2 regions of the Stenotrophomonas sp. YJH_SMC_19 genome follow, and region 2 is predicted to be linked to the other one. Evidence: riboswitches for the same ligand, from Rfam matches in the RefSeq annotation. Region 2 holds a riboswitch; the other holds the start of a gene.

Region 1 (7,687 bases), on a different contig from region 2:
AGGCCAGGTTGCGCCAGCGGATCCAGTAGTGGTTCTCGAACGAGAACGAACAGAAGCGCGCACCGGCGAGGCTGCCCTTGTCGGCGATGCGGGTCAGCACCTCCTGCGGCATGTCCAGGTTCATGCCGCCTTCGTCGCCCTGCAGGCTGACGTGCACGATGCGGTCGCGGTAGCCCGGCGCGCGCGCCTGCAGCAGATCGCGCCAGTTCTGCATGGTCGCCACCACCGCGAACAGGAAGCGGCCCAGCTCGGCGGCCGCCAGCGGTGTGGCGATCGACTGGTAGGTGCGCTGCCAGCCGTGCCGGTTCTCGGTGGGCAGGAACACCGCGTGCTCCAGCGACTGGCGGCCACTGCTGCCGTGGTTCACCTCTTCGGCGTGCTGCGGGTAGACCAGATTGATGGCGAAGGTCGGCCAGCGCGGCAACGCGGCATCGAACAGATGGATCGGGAAATTGCTGCTGATGCCACCATCGGAGAACCAGCAGATGCGGAAGGCGGTGATCACCGGGCCGCAAGCCTGCCCGGCGCTGGTCAGCCCTTCCATGCTGTCGGCCACGTTGTGCTCGGGGTCGGCCGCCGGCGCGGTCGGCTCGCAGCGTCGTTCGCGGCGTGAGGGTTCATGCAGCGGCACCGCGCTGATCAGCAGCGGGAAGCTCAGGCTCATGCGCGTGGCCACCAGCACCGGCAGCTTCGGGCCCGGCGGCAGGTGGTAGTACTGTCGCCCTTCCACCTCCAGCGGCGGGCCGGCCTGCGTCACCAGCCACTGCACCACGCTGGCCGGGAACAGCTGCTCGAATTCCTCGCGCAGGAACCAGAACTGCGCGCCGCCCAGCGGCAGCGTGCGCGGCTCGTTGTGCGACACGCAGGTGGTGATCATCTGCAGGCTGATCGCATGCGGGCTGTCCGGTTCGCCGGCATAGCGCGGCGCGTCGTGCAGGTCGGCGAAGGTGAGCGGTGCATCCAGCGGCTTGCCGGACAACTGCTGCAGGCATTCGTGCAGCCACTCGGTCAGTGCCGGTGTGCGTGCATCGCGGCCGAGGCCGCTGCACAGGCCCAGCAGATTGCGTCGCGCCGCGCGTGCCACACGAAGCGCGGCACCGGCCACACCTGCACCGTACGCACACAGCAGCGACGGCAGCAGCGTGGCCGCCACGCCGCTCCAACCACCGCCCCACCAGCCCAGGCCGAGCAGCAGCGCCAGCGACACCAGCACTTCCAGCGGCGCGATCTCGAACACGGCAACGGCCAGGCACAGCAGCTTGTGCGGCAGGCTGGCATTGCCGGTCAGCACCACCAGCAGGCGATAGGCCGCGCGTGCGCCGCGTGCGGGCTGGAACAGGCTGTAGATGAAGCCGCGCCGCGACAGCTGCGCCGACACCGCCGACAACCCGCCATAGCCTGCATCGCCGGGCAGGTGCTCGCCGGCCTGCTGGCGACGATCACCGCAGGCCGCCGCAGCCGCCACGGCGGCGGCGATGGCGCCGGCCGAAGTGCCGCCGATGCTCTTGAAGCGATACTCGCGCGCCAGCGCCAGTACCGCATTGGGGTACACGATGCCGCTGGTGATGCCGCCTTTCATGACCAGATCGCAGTACTTGTCCGCCACTGTCTTGCCCCCGAGCATGCCGTCCGCCGCGTGGGTGCCAGTATGGCGCAGAGGCTTCTCAGGGCCTGAGAACAACGGCGCAGTCCGCGCACGCGATGCGCCGTTCAGCAGAAAGCACGGCTGCAGGCTTGACCCGCCCCGCCATCGGCGTAGCATCTGCAGCAAGCCAAGGGACAGACCCGCGGCTGCCACAACGACATGAGGGATTCTCATGGAATTCGACTATCTCGTCTTCATCGGGCGATTCGAGCCCTTCCACAACGGCCACGCCGCCGTTGCCCGCCTGGCCCTGAGCCGGGCCCGCAAGCTGATCTTCCTGGTCGGCTCTGCCGATACCCCCCGCAGCCTGCGCAATCCCTGGACCGTGGCCGAACGCGCCGTGATGATCCAGGCCGCCCTCGATGGCCACACCGACCGCCTGCTGATCCGCCCGCTGCGTGACCACCTGTACAACGAAGCGCAGTGGATCGCCAACGTGCAGCGCCAGGTGGCTGACGCCCTGCGCAACGACGGCGCCGCCGCTGATGCGAAGGTAGGCCTGATCGGCATGGACAAGGACGCGTCCAGCTACTACCTGCGCGAGTTCCCGCAGTGGCCGCTGGTGGACGTGCAGCACACCGCCACCCTGTCGGCCACCGAGCTGCGGCGCTACCTGTTCGAAGCCGGCGACGTCGACTTCCACGGCGCGCTGCTGATGCTGCGTGGCAATGTGCCGGCGCCGGTGTACGACATGCTTGAAGCGTTCCGCAAAAGCGCGCCTGCCTATGGCCAGCTGGTGGCCGAGTACCGCTTCATCGAACAGTACAAGGCCGCCTGGAAGGATGCGCCCTACGCGCCCACCTTCGTCACCACCGATGCGGTGGTGGTGCATTCAGGCCACGTGCTGCTGGTGCGTCGCCGCTCGGAACCCGGCAAGGGGCTGTGGGCGCTGCCCGGCGGCTTCGTCGGCCAGGAACAGAGCCTGCTCGACAGCTGCCTGCGCGAACTGCGCGAGGAAACCCGGCTGAAGATTCCGCTGCCGGTGCTGAAGGGTTCGCTGAAGGGCCAGCAGGTCTTCGACCATCCCGACCGCAGCCAGCGCGGCCGCACCATCACCCACGGTTTCCACTTCGAATTCCCGGCCGGTGACCTGCCGCCGGTGCGCGGCGGCGACGACGCCGACAAGGCGCGCTGGATACCGGTGAGTGAAGCCCTGGACATGGGCCCGCAGCTGTTCGAAGACCACCTGCACATCCTGGAGTATTTCCTCGGCCGCGGCTGACAGGCCCGGCCTCCCCACTGGCGGACAGACCGCTGGTGTCACTCGACGCGAAGGAGCTTCCGTCATGCACTACCTCGATAATCTTCTCCTCAACACCGACAGCTACAAGGCCAGCCATTGGCTGCAGTATCCGCCGGGTACCGATGCCACGTTCTTCTACGTCGAATCACGTGGCGGCCTGCACGATCGCACGGTGTTCTTCGGCCTGCAGGCGATCCTCAAGGACGCGCTGGCACGACCGGTCACCCACGCCGACATCGACGACGCTGCTGCGGTATTCGCCGCGCACGGCGAACCGTTCAACGAGGCCGGCTGGCGCGATATCGTCGACCGGCTTGGCGGCCACCTGCCGGTGCGCATCCGCGCCGTTCCCGAGGGCAGCGTGGTGCCCACCCACCAGGCACTGATGACCATCGAGTCGACCGATCCGGCTGCGTTCTGGGTGCCGTCGTATCTGGAAACGCTGCTGCTGCGCGTGTGGTATCCGGTCACCGTGGCCACCATCAGCTGGCACGCACGGCAGACCATCGCCGCGTTCCTGCAGCAGACCAGCGACGACCCGCAGGGGCAGCTGCCGTTCAAGCTGCACGACTTCGGCGCGCGCGGTGTATCGAGCCTGGAATCGGCCGCGTTGGGCGGTGCCGCGCACCTGGTCAACTTCCTCGGCACCGATACCGTGTCGGCGCTGTGCCTGGCACGCGCGCACTACCACGCGCCGATGGCCGGCTATTCGATTCCGGCCGCCGAGCACAGCACCATCACCAGTTGGGGCCGCGAACGCGAGGTGGACGCCTATCGCAACATGCTGCGCCAGTTCGGCAAGCCCGGTTCGATCGTGGCGGTGGTGTCGGACAGCTATGACATCTACCGCGCGATCAGCGAACACTGGGGCACCACCCTGCGCGATGACGTGATCGCGTCGGGCCCCACCCTGGTCATCCGTCCCGACTCGGGTGACCCGGTGGAGGTGGTGGCCGAAAGCCTGCGCCGGCTGGATGAAGCCTTCGGCCACAGCCTCAACGGCAAGGGCTATCGCGTGCTCAACCACGTGCGGGTGATCCAGGGCGATGGCATCAATCCGGACACCATCCGCGCGATCCTGCAGCGCACCACCGACGACGGCTACGCCGCCGACAACGTGGCCTTCGGCATGGGCGGCGCCCTGCTGCAGCGACTGGACCGCGACACGCAGAAGTTCGCGCTGAAGTGCTCGGCGGCACGGGTCGACGGTGAGTGGGTCGATGTATACAAGGATCCGGTCACCGATGCCGGCAAGACCAGCAAGCGTGGCCGCATGCGCCTGCTGCGCCGCCTGGATGACGGCAGCCTGCATACGGTGCCACTGCCGGCCAACGGCGACGACACCCTGCCGGACGGCTTCGAGGACGCAATGGTGACCGTGTGGGAGAACGGCCGCCTGCTGCACGACCAGCGGCTGGACGACATCCGCACGCGGGCGGCCGTGGGGCATTGAAGGCGCATCCCGACCGGGGTCAGAGCCCGCTGCGTGGCAGCGGGATCCGACCCCTTCCTTCCGCTGGGGTCGGATCCCGTTGCAGCGCAGCGGGTTCTGACCCCTGCGCTCTTGACCGGCGCCACCAACAGGTCCACCTTGCACACGCCGAAGGTATCCCTCCCATCGCTGCGGCGCGGGGAGGGATTTAAACGGGAATCCGGTGAAGGCGCCTCGCGCGTCCATTCCGGAGCTGCCCCGCAGCGGTGAATGGAAACGAATCCCGCCAACAGCACTGGGCTCGCGCCTGGGAAGCGGCGGGTAGTAGGTGGGCTGCGGCCCGTGTCCATCAGCCCGAATACCGGCCCCGGCCGGGGGACACGACCGTCCCCTGACTCGACCTGGAATCTCCGCGGGGAGGTTGCCGGGGCCGTCGTCGTCCTGCGCGTGCAGGCGGCGTGGCCGCGCGCGTCCTGTTCACGGTATCCGGCCAGACCCGTTCACCCACGCGCTGATGCATGGACCACCGCCGTTGCCGGCGGTCCATGCGGTACCTGACGATGACCGAGCTCCAACGCCCCACCCTGACCCTGCCCGCCGACGGCAAGCGCCTGCTGCTGCATTCGTGCTGCGCGCCCTGTTCCGGCGAAGTGATGGAGGCGATCACCGCCTCCGGGATCGACTACGCGATCTTCTTCTACAACCCCAACATCCACCCGGTGAAGGAGTATGAGCTGCGCAAGCAGGAGAACATCCGCTTCGCCGAGCAGCACGGCATTCCCTTCATCGACTGCGACTACGACACCGACAACTGGTTCAGCCGTGCACGCGGCATGGAAAACGAGCCCGAACGCGGTATCCGCTGCACGATGTGCTTCGACATGCGCTTCGAGCGCACTGCGCTGTACGCGCACGAGCACGGCTACGACACCATCAGTTCTTCGCTGGGCATCTCGCGCTGGAAGAACATGGCGCAGATCAACGACTGCGGCATCCGCGCCGCCTCGCGCTATGAAGGCCTGCAGTACTGGGACTACAACTGGCGCAAGGGCGGCGGTGCCAGCCGCATGATCGAGATCAGCAAGCGCGAGCAGTTCTACCAGCAGGAATACTGCGGCTGCGTGTACTCGCTGCGCGATGCCAACCGCCATCGCCGCGAGAATGGCCGCGAGCGGATCAAGATCGGCCTGTTGTACTACGGTCAGGACGCTGGGACGCCGCAGGACGATTGACGCGCAGGCATGGGGCGGCCACGCTGGTCGCCCCTTGAGTTCGTGCTGGATCTGCCATGACCGCCCTGCCCGCCGATGTCGCCCTGCTGGTGATCGACCTGCAGCCGGACTTCATGCCCGGTGGCGCCCTGACCTGCGACCAGGGCGATGCGCTGGTGGCACCCATTGCCGATCTGCTGGCGCAGCGCCGCTACCGCACCGTGGTGGCAACACAGGACTGGCACCCGGCCGACCATGCCTCGTTCGCCAGCCAGCACCCCGGCCAACGCCCGTTCGAGACGATCCTGCTGCACGCGCAGCCGCAGACCCTGTGGCCGGACCACTGCGTGCAGGGCAGCGCCGGTGCCGCCCTGCACCCGGGCGTGGACTGGACCGTGGCCGACCTGATCCTGCGCAAGGGCACGCGCCAACAGGTGGATTCGTACAGCGCCTTCCGCGAGAACCACGGCCCCGATGGCGAGCGCCCGGCCACCGGCCTGGCCGGCTGGCTGCATGAACGCCGCATCCGCGAAGTGCACGTATGCGGCCTGGCCCGTGACTACTGCGTGCTGTGGAGCGCGCAGGACGCGGTGAAGTCCGGCTTCCGGGTGAAGTTCCTGTGGGAGCTGACCAAGCCGGTGACCGAAGCCAATGACGCGATGGTGCGCGAGGCGCTGGGCAAGGCGGGAATCGCGATCGTCTGAGGCGTGACCGCCGGGCATGGCCCGGCGCTACCGCGCACGTCGCTTATGCCGCCTGCGCGCTCCTGCCCACAAAAACACAATCGATTCATCCAGCCCCCCAACTACGCCCCCCTACAGATCGCGGGACGGCCGAACCGGGGGCTTTTCATTGGATGAAACCAGGATTCGGTAGTGCCGGCCGCTGGCCGGCAACCTCGGGACCTCTGCAGTTACCGGCCAGCGGCCGGCACTACCGGATAGCACCCGTGGTAGCGCCGGGCCATGCCCGGCGGACGCGGGATGGGCGATTACCGGAACACCACCGTGCGATGCCCATTGAGCAGGATGCGGTGCTCCACATGGCGGCGAACCGCGCGTGCCAGCACCAGCGATTCGGTATCGCTGCCCAGCCGCACCAGTTCACGCGGTGCCATCGCATGGTCCACGCGGGCCACGTCCTGTTCGATGATCGGGCCTTCGTCCAGGTCCTCGGTGACGTAGTGCGCGGTGGCGCCGATGATCTTGACCCCACGCGCGTGTGCCTGGTGGTACGGCTGCGCGCCCTTGAAGCTGGGCAGGAAGCTGTGGTGGATGTTGATGGCACGGCCGGCCAGCGCGCGGCACAGCGTGGGTGACAGGATCTGCATGTAGCGCGCCAGCACCACCAGGTCGATGCGTTCGCGCTCGACCAGGTCGATGATCTGCTGCTCCTGCACCGCGCGTGTATCGGCGGTCACCGGCAGGTGGTGGAACGGCACCTGGTAGGACGCCGCCAGCGGCGCAAAGTCGGCGTGGTTGGACGCCACTGCTGCGATGTCCACCTTCAGCTGGCCGCTGTGGGCGCGGAACAGCAGGTCGTTGAGGCAATGCCCCTGTTTGCTGACCAGCACCAGCAGCCGCGCGCGGCGTCGGCCATCGTGCAGCTGCCAGTCCATGCCGAAGCCTTCGGCAAGCGTGGCCATGGCCGCGTGCACGGTCTCCAGCGGCAGGCCGGCATCGCGATCGAAGTGCACGCGCAGGAAGAAGCGGCCACTCTCCTCATCGCCGAACTGCTGGGCGTCGAGGATGTTGCAGCCGTGGTCGAACAGCAGGCCGGACACGCGGTAGACGATGCCGGTGCGGTCGGGGCAGGACAGGGTAAGAATGGAATCGGGGCGCATCGCTACAGTGTAGGGCAGCGCCCTGCCCAGCGGCCGGATGATCACGGGTGCAACCGACCTGCTTGGTTCAGTACCAAGCGATACTTGGACCTTCCCGTGGCAAGCTGGTCGGTCATGAACCTGTTGCAACTGATCCGCAGCTTCACCCGCACCGCAGAGACCGGCAGCATTGCCGCCGCGGCCCGCATCCTTGGCATCAGCGCCACCGCGGTCGGCCAGAACATCAACCGGCTGGAGGCCCATCTGGGCGTACGGTTGCTGAACCGGAGTACGCGGCAGCTGGCCCTCAGCGAGGCCGGCGCGCTGTACCTGG
Region 2 (7,687 bases):
TGGGTGATTCGTTGACCGACTACCGCGCCGCCGAAGAGGCCAGCATGCCGATCGCGCTGGTGCGCTACGGCTATCCGCGCGGCCTGGACCTGGCCACCGCGCATGCGGTGGCGGTGATCGACGACCTGCGTGAACTTCCGGGGTTGCGGGGCTGAAGCAGAGGGGTAGTGCCGGCCGCTGGCCGGCAACCCGGAATGCGTTGCCGAAGGTCATGATGTTGCCGGCCAGTGGCCGGCACCACCATGACCGTTGCGCTCACTTCGGCTGGTAACGCACGCCCAACTGGTACTCGCGGCCGGGCTGGTTGAACCATGCCACCGTTTCGTAGCGACGGTCGAAGACGTTGGCGGCACGTGCCAGCAGCGACCACGATGGCGTCAGTGCGTACTCAGCGCGCAGGTCCAGCGTGCCGTAGCCTCCCACCTTCACCGTGTTGGCGGCATCGTCGTAGCGCTTGCCGGCACCCTGCACGGTCAGGCCTGCGCGGAAATCGCCGAAGCGACGGTCGATGTCCAGGCGCGCGGTCTGCTGCGCGCGGCGTGGCAGCCAGTTGTCGAACTGGGTGCTGCCGCCGGTGCGGTTGCGCGGGTCGGTGTAGCTCAGCTGCGCGTTGATGTCGAAGCCGGCCAGCAGCACGCCACCGGTCAGCTCGGCACCGCGGATGCGGGCCTTCTCCACCTGCTGCATCTTGAAGGTTGCCGCATCGTAGGTGATCAGGTCATCGATGCGGGTTTCATACACGTCCAGGCCCCAGTGCCAGCCCTGGCCCTGCTGCGAAACGCCGAGGTTGGCGCTCTTGGACTTCTCCGGCTTCAACGTCGGCACGCCGCTCCACGGGTCGTACAGATCGCTGAAGGTCGGTGCCTTGAACGCCGTGCCATAGCTGGCGTTGAGGCGCAGGCCGTGGCCCAGCTCCATCGCCCAGCCAACGCTGCCGGTGGCGTGGTTGCCGAACTGCTGGTTGTCGTCGTTGCGTGCGCTGGCCTGCAGCTGGTGGCGGCCGAAGCGGCCCTGGTACTGCACGAACACGCCGGTGTTGCGGCGGCTGTCGACCAGGTAACCCGCGCTGTTGCCATCCAGGTTGTCTTCGCTCCAGTCCACGCCTGCGCTCAGCAGCTGGCCCTCGGCCACGCCGAAATCGCCCTGCAGTGAGGCGCTGTCGCGGTGGGTCTGTGCGCTGCCACGTGCACCGAAGTCGCCGAAGTTGTCCGACTCGTTGTCACTGCGGCCGACGTTTGCGGTGAATGCCAGGCGCTCGGACGGGGTGTAGCGCACCTTGCCGGCCAGCACCTGCTGGCGGGTTTCCGAATAGTTGTAGTAACCGTCGTAATGGTTCCTGCCGTCGGCGCGCAGGGCGCTGCCTTCCACGTTCCACTGCTCGTTGAAGGTGTAGCCACCGCGCAGGCTCTTGGACAGGTTGCGGTAGCCGTCGCGGTCGGGCTCGTCGGCGAAGCAGCCGGCGAACAGCGTGGCCGAGCCGCGGCAGGCATCGATGCCGTCGGAATGCTGGTAGGCGATGTCGGCACCGAACCAGCCGCGTTCGGTACCGCCGCCAATGCCACCGCTGGCTTCACGCAGGCCGTTGCTGCCACCGCCAAGCTGGAAGTGCGGGGCGAAATCGCCCTGGTTGCGGCGGGTGAAGATCTGGATCACGCCACCGATGGCGTCGGCGCCGTACAGGCTCGACTGCGGGCCGCGCACGATCTCCACGCGCTCGATCTGCGCCAGCGGCAGATCCTGGTACATGGCCAGGCCGAGGTCGGCGCTGTTGATGCGCACGCCGTCCACCAGCACTACGGTGTGGCCGGAATTGGTACCGCGCAGGAACAGCGAGCTCTGCTTGCCGAGGCCGCCGGCATTGGCCAGGTTGATGCCGGCGCGACCGCGCAGCAGTTCCTGCAGCGAAGTGGCTTGGCTGGATTCGATCTGGGCGCGGTCGATCACCTGCGCCGGCGCGATGCTGTCCTGCAGGGCGATCGGGGTGCGGGTGGCAGTGACCAGGATCTGGTCGAGCGCGGTGGTGTCATTGGCGGCCTGGGCCAGCGCGGGCAGGGCGGCCAGCACGGCCAGGGACAGCATTCGGGACTGCAGCTTCATGGGGGACTCCGGGTGCCACGCACGCCCGCGTGGCGAAGGGGAGGAGCCGCGAAGGCAGGCGTGCGCCGATGCCGCAGCGCACGCCACGGTCATCCAGCGCCATGCCCACCGCATCGCGACCTGAGGCTTCCGGGCCGGTCTCCGGGCTTGCCGCCGGGTGGCGCGAGGCCACCGTCCAGGCGCCTTCCCATGCCTGCGGCACAGTGGCGGTGTTGCCTGGAACTGACGTGCTTACCGTTGCGGGGGCAGCGCCGGCCTGGCGTGGAATCACGCGTCACCGGCTTCCCGTTTCAACCTGCCGGCCATGGCCGCAGGTCACCTGGAAGTGCGCGCAGTCTACGGCATCGCAGGCCGTCCCGTTGCGTCGCGCCTGCGCGACTGCCTTTGCTGTGCCTTTAGAATGGTTGCTCGATCCCGTGGTGCCGTTGCCGATGTCCGCCCGTTTTCCGCTGTACCTGCGTCGCCCGTCCGGGACGCGCGCATGATCCTCGACCTGGTCCGCCATGCCGGCAACGGTCGCGATGAGTTCCTCGATGGCCGCAGCGATCCACCGCAGCTGGCCGGCCTGCCACAGGAGCTGGTCGAGGCCTACGCCGGGCAACGCTGGGAGCGGGTGATCAGTTCACCGCGGTTGCGCGCGCTGCATACGGCGATGGCCCTGGCCACGCCGCGTGGGCTGGACGTGGAAGCGGATGAGGAATGGGAAGAACTGGACTTCGGCGATTGGGACGGGCGGTCGCTGTTCGACTTGCCGGAGGATGCACTGGCGGCCTTCCATGCCGACCCGCACGCGTTCCCGCCGCCCAATGGCGAGAGCTGGGGCCACTTCGAGCGGCGCATCGCGCGCGCGCTGGATCGCCTGCTCGATGATGACGATCCGGTGCCGACGCTGGTGGTCAGCCATGGCGGCCCGTTGCGCATGGTGCTGTCGCAGGTCTGCGGCCTGCCCATGTCGCTGTGCTGGGCGCTGCGCATCGACCACGGCACGCGCCTGCGGGTGTGGCTGGAGCGCGGCGAGATCGGGCTGGTGGGTGAGCTGCTGGAGCTGCAGCAGCCCTGAGCGCACTCGCCGGGCATGGCCCGGCGCTACCGATCCCGCATCACACATCCCCCAGGAACGCGGAGGCCTCAATCCTCGTCCGCGCCCTCGGCCACGCTGTCCTCAGCGTCATCGTCGGCATCGAAGCGCTGCTCATGCACCGGGCCCGACGCCGGGCCGGCTGCCTTCAGCGGATGCGCAGCGATGCGTGCTTCGTAATCCTGCACCAGTGCTTCACGCTGTGGCTCGCTCAGCTCCTGCCAATGGCAGTCCAGCAAAGCGCCTTCCAGCGAGTACAGCAGGTTCAGGCTGGGCTTGAAGCCGGCGCGCTTGACCTTGACGAAGGCGCCGACGGCTCCGATCGCGACCAGGTCGTCGCGGCTGCGCAGGCCGACCTGGCGCAGCCACGCCGCACTTTTCGGGCCGATGTTGCGCAGCTTCGGTGCGCTCATCCCAGCGCCTCGACGAACACGCGGGCGATGGCTTCCAGGCCAGCCTGGTCGTCGGCATCGAAGCGGCCGACCTTCGGGCTGTCGATGTCGAACACGCCGATCAGTTCATCGCCGCGCAGCAGCGGCACCACCAGTTCCGAGCGCGAGGCCGAATCGCAGGCGATGTGGCCGGGGAAGGCGTCGACGTCCTCTACGCGCTGGGTCACGCGCTGGCTGGCGGCGGCACCGCACACGCCCTTGTCCAGCGGGATGCGCACGCAGGCCGGCAGGCCCTGGAACGGGCCGACCACCAGTTCCTTGCCGTCGTACAGGTAGAAGCCCACCCAGTTCAGGTCGGGCAGGGCGTGGTAGACCAGGGCCGAGAGGTTGGCCGCGTTGGCGATGCGGTCGGACTCGGCGTAGACCAGGCCACGGGCCTGTTCCAGCAGCTGGGCGTATTGTTCCGGCTTGCTGCCGGTGAGCGAGGCATTGGCGAACATGCCAGCAGTCTAGCAAGCGTGCCGGGCCAGCGATAATGCACACACTGTTGCCCTGTTGGAGCCCGTCGATGCCGTTGCCCGCCACGCTGCCGCCCGCCCTGTTCGTCACCGGCACCGATACCGAGATCGGCAAGACCGCGGCCAGCACCGCGCTGCTGCACGCACTGCGCCGGCGCGGCCTGCGCGCGGTGGGGATGAAGCCGGTGGCCAGCGGCAGCGAAGACCTGGGCCAGGGCCTGCGCAACGAAGACGCATTGGCGCTGCAGGCGGCCAGCTGGCCGGTACCGGACTATGCCGATCTGAACCCATATGCGTTGCGCCAGCCGCTGGCACCGGAGCTGGCCGCTGCCGAGGACGGCGTGCAGGTGGAGCTGGCGCCGATCATGGCAGCGTTCGAGCGGCTGCGCGCGCAGGCCGATGTCGTGGTGGTGGAGGGGGTTGGCGGTTGGCTGGCACCGGTCTCGGCCACGCTCGACCAGCTCGACCTGGTGCGCGCATTGCGGTTGCCGGTGTTGCTGGTGGTGGGCATGCGGCTGGGCTGCGTCAACCACGCGCGTCTGACCGCGCAGTCGTTGCAGGCCAGCGGCGTGGAGTGCCTGGGCTGGATCGGCAACCACATCGACCCGGCGATGCAGCGCCAGGATGAGAACATCGCAACGCTGCAGCAGCGCCTGCCGATGCCGTGCTGGGGGCGGCTGCCACATCTGCCGGGAGCGGATGGCGAAGCGTTGAGCGCGCATCTGCTCGATTGACCTGGGGTAGTGCCGGCCGCTGGCCGGCAACCTCGATGTATCCACCTGCGTGCAGTTGCCGGCCAGCGGCCGGCACTACCGTGCTGCGGCCGCCAGCTCCCGCGCGATCGCACCCAACCGCTCCACCGCGCCGATGAAGCGTGCATCCAGCGTCTGGCAGCACGACAGCCGCAGGCAATGGCGATACCGCGCGCCGCGTGAATACACCTGGCCGGGCATGAACACGATGTCCTCCTGCAGTGCACGCTCGAACAGCTCGCGCGTGTCCACGCCGGGCAGTTCCAGCCACAGCAGGAAGCCACCCTGCGGTTCGGTGGCGCGGGTGCCGGCCGGGAAGTGTTCGGCCACCAGCTGGCGCAGCCGTCCGACCTGTTCGCGGTACAGGCGGCGCATGCGATGCAGGTGGTGCTCGTAGCTGCCCGCCTCCAGATAGGCCGCCACCGCGTCGCCCAGCAGCTGCGGCTCGCCGCCGGTGGACTGGAATTTCAGCAGCGCGATGCGCTCGGCGAAGCGGCCGCCATCGAGCCAGCCGATGCGGTAATCCGGCGCCAGCGTCTTGGAAAAGCCGCCGACCACCATCACCCAGCCATCGCGATCGAAGGCCTTCAGGAGCGGTGCCGGCGGTTCGCAGAACTGCAGTTCGGCATACACCGCATCTTCGATCAGCGGCAGCTGGCGTGCGTTGACCAGTTCGGCCAGGCGTTGCTTGGCGGCGGTCGGCATGGTGCAGCCGAGCGGGTTATGCACGGTCGGCATCACCACCAGTGCGGCCAGCGGCGTGTGCTCCAGCAGCGCGTCCAGCGCATCCACATCCAGGCCGAGCTGCGGATGGGTGGGCAGTTCGATGGCCTGCAGGCCGAGGTTGGCCAGCAACGGGTAGAGGTTGAAGTAGGACGGCGCCTCGATGCCGACCGCATTACCGGGCTGGGTGACCGCGCGTAGCGCCAGCTGCAGCCCTTCCATCGCACCGTGGGTCAGCAGCAGGCGTTCGCTGTGGGTATGCAGGCCCATGCGCGGGCCGCGGCGCACGATCTGCGCCAGCAGCCGTGGCGAGCCGTTGGGGCGAGCGTAGGTCTCCACGGTCTGCTGGCCATGGCGCAGTACCTGCGCCGTGTGCTTGGCCAGCTGCGCTCCGGGGTAGAACTGGCGACCGCGCGGGCCGGCAAAGGCCAGGTCGATCACGCCGGGGCGGCGCTGTGCTTCCAGCACGCGGGCCATCAGTACCTGCTGCAGCGGCGCGGTGGGCGCAGAAGGTGTGTCGCGCAGCGAACGTTCCGGCACCGACAGCCGCGGCGCGACCTCGAAGCCGGCCTTGGGCCGCGGAATGACCAGACCAGCGTCTTCCAGCTGGCGGTAGGCGGCGATCACCGTGTTCAGGCTGAGCCGGCGCTGCGACGCCATCTGCCGCAGCGAGGGCAGGCGGCTGCCTACCGGAAGCCGGCCGCCATGGATGGCCTCGGCCAGTTCGTCGGACAGCCGTTGGTAGCGGGGGGGGATCATTGCGCTCTGATCATCTGTATCCATCGAGTTTCCCGCCATCTGGTGCTGTACCCATGATGACGGCGAGCCTAGCATGTCGTTGTCGGCCGGGCCTGATCGGGGCACGGCCGGTACTTTCCAAGCGCACGGCTGGATGGCCGTGCGTCTTTTTTTGGTAGTGCCGGCCGCTGGCCGGCATTCCCTGGAACCGCAGGAGCCGGCCAGCGGCCGGCACTACCCGGGTCGTTACCGCATTGGCAGGAGCGTCACCGAGCGCCAGCCGGCCCCACGGAAATGCCGTCAGCGCATCGGCACCAGCACCGCATCGCGCCGGTACAGCCCCGGGAACTGCTTGCCCAAGGCGGCCAGCTTCGGAGCGTCGTAGTAGCGGATGTAGGCGGCCTGCGGGTAGTTGGTCATGTAGTTCTGGTGGTAGCTCTCGGCCGGGTAGAAGCGCTGGCCGCTGACCAGCTGGGTGACGATCGGCGCGCGGAAGCTGCCGGCCTGGCCGAGCTGGGCGATGTAGGCGCGGCTGGCCGCCTGCTGGCGGGCGTCGTCAGTGAAAATCGCCGACCGGTACTGGCTGCCGTGGTCGGGCCCCTGACGGTTGAGCTGGGTCGGGTCGTGCACCACCGAGAAGAACACCTGCATCAACTGCCCATAGCTGACCTGGCGTGGGTCGTAGTCGACCTTCACCGCTTCGGCATGACCGGTCTGACCGCTGCTGACCCGCTCATAGCGGGCATTGGCAGCGCTGCCACCGATGTAGCCGGACACCGCATTACTCACGCCTTTGACATGCTGGAACACGCCCTGCACGCCCCAGAAGCAACCGCCGGCGAACACCACGCTGGCGTGGGTGGCGTCATCGCGGAACGCGGCATCGCCGCTGGGTGCTGGCAGCGCGCCGGTCTGCGCGCTGGCTTCGACCGGTGCCGCGATGGCGCCATGGTCAACGAGCAGCACGCCGGCGATGAGTGCCGTGGCCACCAGTCCGGCAACGCCAGCGGCAATGCCCTGTTCAAAGGAGAATTTCATCGTGTCCTCCCGGTTCAACCGAAGGTGAAGGCATAGGCCTGCACGCCCGCATCGAGGAATTCGATCTCGAAGCGGTGCGGGCTGACCGTGCCGCGTTGGCGCACCAGCTGGTAGAGGCGGTGCTCGTCGACCACGCCGCTGCCATCGGCGCCGACATCAGTGCCGGCATCGGTGGCGGGCAATGGCTTGCCATCCAGCAGGACGCGGAAGCGCACCGGCTTTCCTTCCTGGCCCGGTGCCAGCACCAGGTGCAGGTCGCGCGCATGGAACTGGAAGGCGATGCGGCCACCGGCCTGCTGCAGCTGCGCAGCCTCGTCGGTAACGGTCCAGCGTCCGGACAGGCCCCACTGG

What was found. A riboswitch is a leader RNA that binds a small molecule or an ion and turns the genes downstream of it on or off. The one in region 2 is predicted to bind cobalamin.
Region 1: another riboswitch for cobalamin. It lies ahead of AC5P5R_RS12655 (epoxyqueuosine reductase QueH); the one in region 2 lies ahead of btuB (TonB-dependent vitamin B12 receptor).

What each region holds. Positions count from the first base shown of each region.
Region 1 is NZ_JCAFRI010000011.1:31,037-38,723, reverse strand. Features, by position in the region: gene AC5P5R_RS12670 (patatin-like phospholipase family protein) at 1-1,624, opposite strand, end outside; gene AC5P5R_RS12665 (bifunctional nicotinamide-nucleotide adenylyltransferase/Nudix hydroxylase) at 1,818-2,867, shown strand; gene AC5P5R_RS12660 (nicotinate phosphoribosyltransferase) at 2,932-4,341, shown strand; cobalamin riboswitch at 4,475-4,704, shown strand; gene AC5P5R_RS12655 (epoxyqueuosine reductase QueH) at 4,866-5,552, shown strand; gene pncA (bifunctional nicotinamidase/pyrazinamidase) at 5,609-6,235, shown strand; gene purU (formyltetrahydrofolate deformylase) at 6,523-7,374, opposite strand; gene AC5P5R_RS12640 (LysR family transcriptional regulator) at 7,489-7,687, shown strand, end outside.
Region 2 is NZ_JCAFRI010000003.1:226,799-234,485, reverse strand. Features, by position in the region: gene gph (phosphoglycolate phosphatase) at 1-155, shown strand, start outside; gene btuB (TonB-dependent vitamin B12 receptor) at 256-2,097, opposite strand; cobalamin riboswitch at 2,213-2,435, opposite strand; gene AC5P5R_RS05605 (histidine phosphatase family protein) at 2,579-3,157, shown strand; gene AC5P5R_RS05600 (TfoX/Sxy family protein) at 3,226-3,588, opposite strand; gene AC5P5R_RS05595 (GAF domain-containing protein) at 3,585-4,067, opposite strand; gene bioD (dethiobiotin synthase) at 4,136-4,819, shown strand; gene AC5P5R_RS05585 (aminotransferase-like domain-containing protein) at 4,895-6,343, opposite strand; gene msrA (peptide-methionine (S)-S-oxide reductase MsrA) at 6,599-7,336, opposite strand; gene AC5P5R_RS05575 (cytochrome c biogenesis protein DipZ) at 7,351-7,687, opposite strand, start outside.